DNA from 2 places in the Microbacterium luteum genome. Region 2 is predicted to be linked to the other one. Evidence: predicted binding sites of a transcription regulator. Region 2 holds the regulator's gene; the other holds the start of a gene.

Region 1 (4,414 bases), 1.3 Mb from region 2:
TCTCGCGCTGGATCCGCCGGCGCAGCGGTCGCGCACCGTACTCCGGCTCGTAGCCGAGCTCGGCGAGCCGCGCCACCGCGGCATCGGTGATCTGGAACGCGACGGACCGCGCGCCGAGCCGCCGCTCGGTGGCATCCAGCAGGACGCGCACGATCTGCTGGAGCTGCGCGGACTCGAGCTTGCGGAACAGGACGATCTCGTCGATCCGGTTGAGGAATTCCGGTCGCATCGCCTCGCGGAGCTTGCCCATCACCCGATCGCGCAGGTCCTTCTCCGAACCGAACCCGGTCGCTCCCCCGCCGTCGGCGAGGAATCCGATCGCGCCGCCCCGCGACGCGAGGAACTCCGAGCCCAGGTTCGAGGTCATCACGACGACGGTGTTGCGGAAGTCGACCGTGCGCCCCTGACCGTCGGTCAGGCGCCCGTCGTCGAGAACCTGCAGCAGCACATTGAACACGTCGGGGTGCGCCTTCTCGATCTCGTCGAACAGCACGACCGAGTAGGGGTTGCGCCGCACGCGTTCGGTGAGCTGCCCGGCCTCGTCGAAGCCGACGTAGCCGGGAGGGGCCCCGACCAGACGTGACACGGTGTGACGCTCGCCGAACTCGCTCATGTCGAAGCGCACGACCGCCTGGTCGTCATCGAAGAGCGACTCCGCGAGCGCCTTCGCCAGCTCGGTCTTGCCGACGCCGGTCGGGCCGAGGAACAGGAACGACCCGACGGGTCGACGCTCGTCGCCCATGCCGGTGCGGTTGCGTCGCACCGCGCGGGCAACGGCGGCGACGGCGTCATCCTGTCCGATGACGCGCTCGTGCAGCTCGCTCTCCAGCGCGCCGAGGCGCTCGCGCTCCGTCTCGGTCAAGCGACTCACGGGGATGCCGGTCGCACGACTGATGACCGCAGCGATCTGCGGCTCGTCGACCACCGTCGACACGTCGTGGCCCTCACGCGCCGCCCGTTCGATCTCAGCCTGCACCTCGGCGAGGCGGTCGCGCAGCACCGACGCCTCCTCGTACTGCTCGGCGGTCACGGCGGCGTTCTTCTCCGCCTCGAGTGCGGCAGCCTCGGTCACGAGGTCGGAGACGTCGACCTTCGCGCCGAGACGGAGGCGCAGGCGCGCACCCGCCTGATCGATGAGGTCGATGGCCTTGTCAGGCAGCACGCGATCGCCGAGATAGCGGTCACTGAGCTCCACCGCGGCGCGGAGCGCGTCGGGCGTGTAGGTGATTCCGTGGTGCTCCTCGTACGCGGGCGCGAGCCCCTCGAGGATGCGGATCGCGTCTTCGGGCGACGGCTCGCCCACCCGCACGGGCTGGAACCGACGTTCCAGCGCCGGGTCCTTCTCGATCGCGCGGTACTCCTTGAGCGTGGTCGCGCCGATGAGGTGCAGGTCGCCGCGCGCGAGGCGGGGCTTCAGGATGTTCCCCGCATCCATGCCGCCGTCGCCGCCGCCTCCGGCGCCGACGACGGCGTGCACCTCGTCGATGAAGACGACGATCTCGTCGCGGTGCGCGGAGATCTCATCCATCGTCTGCGTGAGGCGCTCCTCGAAGTCTCCGCGGTAGCGGGTGCCGGCGAGCATCGCGGGCAGATCGAGGACGATCACCCGTTTGTCCGTCAGTTGCGCCGGAACGCTGCCGGCGGCCACCGCCAGGGCGAGTCCCTCGACGATCGCCGTCTTGCCGACGCCGGCTTCTCCGACGAGCACGGGGTTGTTCTTCGTGCGACGACTGAGGATCTCGACCGTCTGCTCGATCTCGTCGGCACGGCCGATGACCGGGTCGAGCGCGCCTTCGCGTGCCCGCGCGGTGAGGTCCGTGCCGAAGCGGTCGAGCATCGGCGTCGACGACGATGCCATTCCGTCTTCCGGCGCCTCGGCGTCGCCCGACACGGTCTCACGAACTTCCTGGGTCAGAGACTCCGCGGTCACGCCGGCGCGCGCGAGGATCTGCCCCGCGGGAGTGTCCTGTGCGAGCACGAGGGCGAAGAACAGGTGCTCGGGGTCGACATAGGTCGATCCGGACGAGCGCGCCACCTGGTAGGCGTGGAAGAGCGCTCGTTGCACCGACGGGGTGATCACCGCGCCATCGACATGCGCTCGGTGCGAGGCCGCCGGCAGCCGGTCCTCCGCGGCGCGGACGATCGCCGCCGCGTCGGCGCCGACGCGCTCGACCGCGTCTTTCGCCGGCGAACGGTCGACGAGCACACGCAGAACGTGCAGCGCGTCGAGTTCCTGCTGGCCCCGTTCGAGCGCGTATCGACCTGCGGCCTGCAGGATCTGCTGCGTCGCCGCACCGAGGAATCGACTGAGGTCGATCGATCGCTCGGCGCGGGCGCGCTCGCCCGCGAGATAGCGTGCGAGGAACTCGTCGAAGGCGCTGTGGCCTTCGTCGGGGGTGAAGTCTTCGGGCATTCCCGCTCCTTGCATCAAAGATGAGTCAAGCGACCTCAACTTTAAGAGTTGAGCGATCACTTATCAACTTCAACGCAGGAGGAGGCTGACTATTCCGAGGCGCCGAGATCCGCCTCACTTCCCTCCGGGCGGGCCGACGACCAGGAGAACGGCGAAGACGACGGCAACCGCCGCCACGAGGAACAGCGCGAGCACCCATGGCCGCCGCAGGAACCACCGCATCAGCGGGTCGTACCAACGGTCCGCCTCGGGGCCGGGCGCGATTCGCCAGGGGCCGTCGAGACGCCCGGCACGGTGCAGCCAGATCTCCGTCGGGATGGTCGCATAGGGGATGACGGCACTCACGACGGCCACGATCGTCGGCCACATCCGCCATCGCTGGTTCATCGCCACCAGCACGGCCGTGGCGCCGTAGGAGAGGAACACGAATCCGTGGATGCCGCCGCCGATCGTCACCGCGATCGGGAGGTCGAGCGTCGCACGCAGGATCAGTCCTGCGATGAGGAGCGTCCAGGACACCGCTTCGGCGAAGGCGAGGACACGGAACAGGGAAAGAGGTGTGCGGAACACGAGTACTCCAGATCGGTCGTCTCCACCCTAAGCGGGCGGGTGACGCGCCACGGTCTAGCGTGGAAGCGTGCACCCTGAGCTCGATCGCCTGCGGCGGCGCCCCGACCTCGAGGCCCCGGGACTGGTCGCGGTCGACGCCGCCGACCGGCTCATCCTCGACCACTCCGCGGCGGCGCGCGAGAACGCCGAATCCGGCGCCGTGTGCGTGATCGGCGACGCTTACGGCGCGCTCACCCTCGGCGCCGCACTCGCCGGCGCCACCGGCATCCGCGTCCACCAGGATGCGCTCACCGGGGAGCGGGCGCTCGCCGCCAACGCCGACGACCTCGCCCCCTCGCACGCCTATCGGTCTCTCGCCCTGACGGCCGAGCTCGTGCGGGGAGCCCGCGTGGTGCTGCTCCGCCTGCCGCGCTCGCTCGACCAGCTCGACGACATCGCCGGGATCATCGCCGCCCACGCCGCTCCCGACGTCACGGTGTTCGCCGGCGGACGCCTCAAGCACATGAGCGTCGCCATGAACGACGTGCTCGCCCGCCGATTCGGCCGCGTGGACGTCACCCACGCGAGACAGAAGTCCCGGGTGCTCGTCGCGCGAGGCCCACACGACGGCGCGGATCCGACACCGCGGCAGGAAACGCACGAGGGCATCACCGCGTGCGCGTTCGGCGGGGCGTTCGCCGGCACGTCGATCGACATCGGCACCCGGCTGCTGCTGGCGCACCTGCCCGCCCCGACGCATCGGCCGGTCATCGACATGGCGTGCGGCACCGGGGTCGTGGCCGCCTCCTGGGCGACCCGGCATCCGCATGCCCGGGTGATCGCGGCCGATCAGTCGGCCATCGCCGTGGCCTCCGCGAAGGCCACGGTCGCCGCCAACGGCGTCGCCGGTCGAGTCGAGGTCGTGCGAGATGACATGCTCGGTGCGCAGCCCGACCGATCGGCATCTCTCATCGCCCTCAATCCGCCGTTCCACTCGGGCGCAGCCGTCACCGACAGGATCGCGCCGCTCATGTTCGCCGACGCCGCGCGCGTGCTCGCGCCGGGCGGAGAACTGTGGACCGTGTGGAACTCTTCGCTCGGGTACCGCGCTGCGCTGGAGCGCATCGTCGGCCCGACTCGCCAGATCGCCCGCAACGCCAAGTTCACCCTGACCGCGTCGACCCGGCGATGATGCTCACGCGCGGCCGTCGCGCGTGCACCACCACGCCCAGCAGACCAGCACCGGCTGGAAGAACAGTCGAGCCAGACGCTTCGCATCGGTGTCGAGGCCGAACCCGTCTCGTCCACGCGTGAACTGCTCGACGTTTCCCGGGAAGATCGCGATGAAGAACGCGGCCAGGAGCGCGCCCACGCGCCGGCGCGAGGCGGGCAGCGCCACCAGTGCCGTGCCGAACATCACCTCCACCACGCCGGATGCGACGACGACGGCGT
Region 2 (4,414 bases):
CGCCGGCGCGTCGGAGGAGCAGGCATCGACGGAGTCCGATGAGGATGTCGTCGACGCCGAGGTCGTCGACGAGGACGAGGACAGCTCGGAGGAGAAGAAGTAACCATGCCCAAGGACTTCGAACCGGGACCCGACGAGGTCCCCGAGAACGAGGTCCCCGGCGACGAGGGGTCGGAGGCTCAGGCCTCCGACCCTCAGCCGGAGGATCCGGCCCTGACCGTCGACGACATCCTCGGTGCGGAGCAATCCGAAGACGCCGCCGGTGCCGACGCCGAGGACCAGGTGCTCGCCGACCTCGAGTCGCAGCTGCTGGGAGACCTCAAGCGCCTGCAGGCCGAGTACGCCAACTACCGCCGTCGCACCGAAGAGCAGCGCGAGGTCGAGATCGAGCGCGCCAAGGGCTCGGTCGCCAAGGGACTGCTGCCGGTGATCGACGACCTCGACCGCGCGGAGAAGCACGGCGACCTCAACGAGGGCACGCCCTTCGCCGCGATCGCCGAGAAGCTGCGCGGCGTCGTCGAGCGCATGGGCATCGAGCCCTACGGCGCCGCCGGCGAGGCGTTCGACCCCCAGCACCACGAGGCGATCTTCCAGGCACCCACCCCGGGCACCGAGACCCCGACGATCCTCGAGGTCGTCGAAGTCGGGTACCGCCTGGGCTCTGTCGAGCTGCGTCCGGCCAAGGTCGTCGTCGCCGTTCCGGCGGAGTAGGAGGACACGTGGCGAGTCAGGACTGGTTCGACAAGGACTTCTACAAGGTCCTCGGTGTCTCCAAGGAGGTCAGCGCCGCCGACCTCAAGAAGACCTACCGAAAGCTCGCGCGCACCTACCACCCCGATTCCAACCCGGGGGATGCCAAGGCCGAAGCGAAATTCAAGGAGATCAGCGAGGCGTACGCCGTGCTGAGCGATCCCGAGCAGCGCGAGGAGTACGACCAGATCCGGGCCATGGGCTCGGGCGCGCGCTTCACGGCTGGCGGATCCGGACAGGGTGGGGGCTTCGAGGACGTCTTCTCGAGATTCGGGCAGGGCCGTGGGGGCGGCGGCTACAGCAGCGCCGACTTCGACGACATCTTCTCGATGTTCAACCAGCAGCAGGGCGGTCGCGGTACCGGCTTCGGCTCCGGTCGATTCGGGCAGCCCTCCGGCGGGTTCCAGGGATTCGGCGGTCCGTCGCGCGGTGCGGATGTCACCGCGCGCACGACCATCGACTTCATCACCGCCACCAAGGGCGAGACCATCACCCTGCAGGGTGAGGACGGCAAGCCGTTCAAGGTGAAGATCCCCGCCGGTGTGCGCGACGGGCAGAAGATCCGCCTGCGCGGCCGCGGTCGCCCCTCGCCGGACGGCGGGGAATCGGGCGACATCGTCGTGCAGGTGACCGTGCGGCCGCATCCGGTGTTCACTCGAGACGGGCTGAACCTGCGCGTGACCGTGCCGGTGACCTTCACCGAGGCCACCCTCGGCGCCACGATCGAGGTGCCGACCCTCGGCGGAGACCCGGTGCGACTGCGGGTCGCGGCGGGCACCCCGTCGGGGCGCGTGCTGCGGGTCAAGGGTCGTGGCGTGCAGACGCAGAAGGGCACCGGCGACCTCCTGGCGGAGGTGCAGGTGGCGGTGCCGTCGCACCTGGATGACGCGGCCCGTGAGGCGCTCGCGGCGTATCAGGCGCTGGAGCCGAAGGAGAACCCGCGCGCGGACCTCATGGCGAAGGCGCGCACGTAGCGTTTCGTCTCGCTCCGCTCGCTCAACGACCGGTGGGGGTGACCGGTGGCCGCGGAGTACCTTGGGATCAACCTTTTCCGGTCGTTGAGCGACGAGCGGAGCGAGGAGACGAAACGGAACGAGGTGAGCACATGGTGGACCCCGACGAGATCGACGAGGACGCACCGATCCTCGCCATCGCCGGCGCCGCGGAGCTGGCGGGGATGCATCCGCAGACCCTGCGCCAGTACGACCGTCTCGGCCTCGTCGTGCCCGCCCGCACCCAGGGCGGGTCGCGCCGCTACTCGCTGCGGCACGTCGCGCAGCTGCGAGAGGTCGCGCGCATGTCGGCGGAGGGCATGAGTCTGCCGGCCATCGCGCGCATCCTCGAACTGGAGAACCGGGTGCGCGAGCTGCACCTGCGCGTGCGCGACCTCGAAGACCGCATGAAGAGCGAGCTCGAGCGACGCCCCGGTGCGCGCGTGTTCGCGGCCGGCGCGACCGGCTCGGTCATCTCGCTGCGCCACGGCACCCGCGTGCGTCGCGCCACCGAGGTCGTGCTGTGGCGTCCGCACCGCGCCCTGCCTCCCGCCGACGACACCGACTCGTGAGAGCCTGGGCGGCGAGGCTGCCGGTCAACGCCGGGCGGCGCTTCTAGGCTCGAACGCATGACGTTGGACCGGTGGCAGCAGATCACGAACTGGCCGCTGATCATCGCCTCGCTCGCCTTCATCGTCGCGTACTCGTGGCAGGTGATCGCCGACCTCGAGGGTGGCGAGTTCTCCCTCGCCCGGGCGATCATGTTCGCCACCTGGGTCGTGTTCGCGATCGACTACATCGTGCAGCTCTCCCTCGCCAAGCCGAAGGGCCGCTGGTTCCGCTCCCACCTGTTCGACCTGTGCGTCGTGGTGATCCCCGCCCTCCGCCCGCTGCGCCTGCTCAAGGCGCTCACCGTCATCCACGTGCTGCAGCGCACCGCCGGTGCGGCCCTCCGCGCACGCATCGCCGTCTACGGCGCGGGTGCCGCCCTCACCCTCATCTGGGTCGCCGCCCTCACGGTGCTCGAAGCCGAGCGCGACGCCCCGAACGCGAACATCACCTCGTTCGGCGACGCCCTGTGGTGGGCGTTCGTCACGATCACCACCGTCGGCTACGGCGACTACACGCCGGTCACCGCGTGGGGTCGGGTCATCGCGGTGCTGCTCATGACCGGCGGCATCGCCGTCGTCGGTGTCGTCTCGGCCACCTTCGCCTCGTGGGTGCTCGAGCGGGCCGCCGCCGGTGCGGATGACGCGGGCGAAGCCGCCACGCGCGGGCAGGTGCGCGCCCTCGCCGCCCAGATCGACGACCTCGGAACCCGCCTCGGCCGGCCGGGCGACGGCGCCGCATCCACCGACCGCCCGCCGAGCGCCTAGCCTGGCATCGTGAAGCGTCCCGCCCCCGCACCCGCCGCACCCGCGCCACCGGCGCTGTCGCCGTCGCTGCGGATCGTGATCGGACTCGCCGCGTCGGTGATCGTGCTCGTGGGGCTCTCGATCGGCCGCGATGTCGTCGGGCCGCTCGTGCTCGGCGCGGTCATCGTGATCATCTGCCAGCCGCTCGGCACGGCGCTGCGCCGCAGGGGATGGCCGCGATGGGCGGCCACCACCGCCGTGATCGTGCTCGGCTACCTCATCCTCGCCGTGCTCGCCGTCATGCTCGCCTTCGCCGGCGTGCAGTTCGGGCGGCTCGTGCAGGACTTCGCCGAAGATCTGCAGCGGACCGCCCTGGCCGTCGTGGAGTGGCTCCGCGGCCTCGGCCTCGACGACCAGATCGCCGCCGCGACGGCCTCGCTGCTCTCGCCGTCGACCCTGCTGACGATCGCGTCGTCGGTCGGGGGCAGCGTGCTCGGCGTGCTCACGGCGTTCTTCTTCGTGCTGGCCTACGTCATCTTCATGGCCGCCGACGCGTCGCGGTACTCGCGCGCCGAGACGGCGTTCGGCACCGGCATCCGACCGACCCTCGGGCGCTTCGCGGCCTACAACCGCAGCGTGCGCCGCTACTACGTCGTCAACGCCGCGTTCGGTCTCATCGTCGCCGTGATCGACGGGCTCGCGCTGTGGGCGCTCGGCATCCCGGCGCCGATGGTGTGGGCGATCCTCGCCTTCGTGACGAACTTCGTGCCGAACATCGGGTTCGTGCTCGGTCTCGTGCCCCCGGCGGTCCTCGCCCTCGTCGTCGGCGGCTGGCCGACGATGCTCGTCGTGATCGCGATCTACTGCGTCGTGAACGTCACCCTGCAGGTGCTCGTGCAGCCGAAGTTCGTCAGCGACGCGGTGAACCTGTCGTTGACGCTGAGCTTCTTCTCGGTCATCTTCTGGACCTTCATCATCGGGCCGCTGGGCGCCATCCTCTCCATTCCGCTCACCCTGCTGGTGCGCGCGCTCGTGCTCGAGGGCGACCCGAGCACGCGGTGGCTGCGCTGGCTGTCGGGGGATGTGGATGCGGCGATCCCCGCCGGTGAGGCACCGACGGGGATCGCGACGAAGAAGAAGCGGTGAGGCTCAGCCGAGGAGCTTGGCCTTCGCGGCGGCGAACTCGGCGTCGGAGAGCACACCGGCGTCTTTGAGCGCGGCGAGCTTCTGCAGCTCGGCGACGATGTCGACGCCGCCCGCCGCGGGGGCGGGGGCTGCGGGGGCGGCCGGCGCCGCCGCCTGCTGCTGGGCGACGGC

Evidence for each region. Region 2 encodes HspR, which represses chaperone genes until heat shock. Its sites were predicted from a motif close to AAGTTGAGTCNNNNNGACTCAACTT; they were not measured.
Region 1: the regulator HspR is predicted to act here: its motif matches at 2,431-2,455, upstream of IM777_RS05200 (ATP-dependent Clp protease ATP-binding subunit).

The regions. Positions count from the first base shown of each region.
Region 1 covers NZ_CP063814.1:1,061,728-1,066,141, reverse strand. Annotated here, with positions in the region: gene IM777_RS05200 (ATP-dependent Clp protease ATP-binding subunit) at 1-2,413, opposite strand, end outside; gene IM777_RS05195 (DUF3817 domain-containing protein) at 2,528-2,983, opposite strand; gene IM777_RS05190 (class I SAM-dependent methyltransferase) at 3,051-4,154, shown strand; gene IM777_RS05185 (DoxX family protein) at 4,158-4,414, opposite strand, start outside.
Region 2 covers NZ_CP063814.1:3,238,422-3,242,835, reverse strand. Annotated here, with positions in the region: gene dnaK (molecular chaperone DnaK) at 1-103, shown strand, start outside; gene IM777_RS15695 (nucleotide exchange factor GrpE) at 106-711, shown strand; gene IM777_RS15690 (DnaJ C-terminal domain-containing protein) at 720-1,724, shown strand; gene IM777_RS15685 (heat shock protein transcriptional repressor HspR) at 1,856-2,314, shown strand; gene IM777_RS15680 (potassium channel family protein) at 2,372-3,118, shown strand; gene IM777_RS15675 (AI-2E family transporter) at 3,128-4,243, shown strand; gene IM777_RS15670 (SHOCT domain-containing protein) at 4,247-4,414, opposite strand, start outside.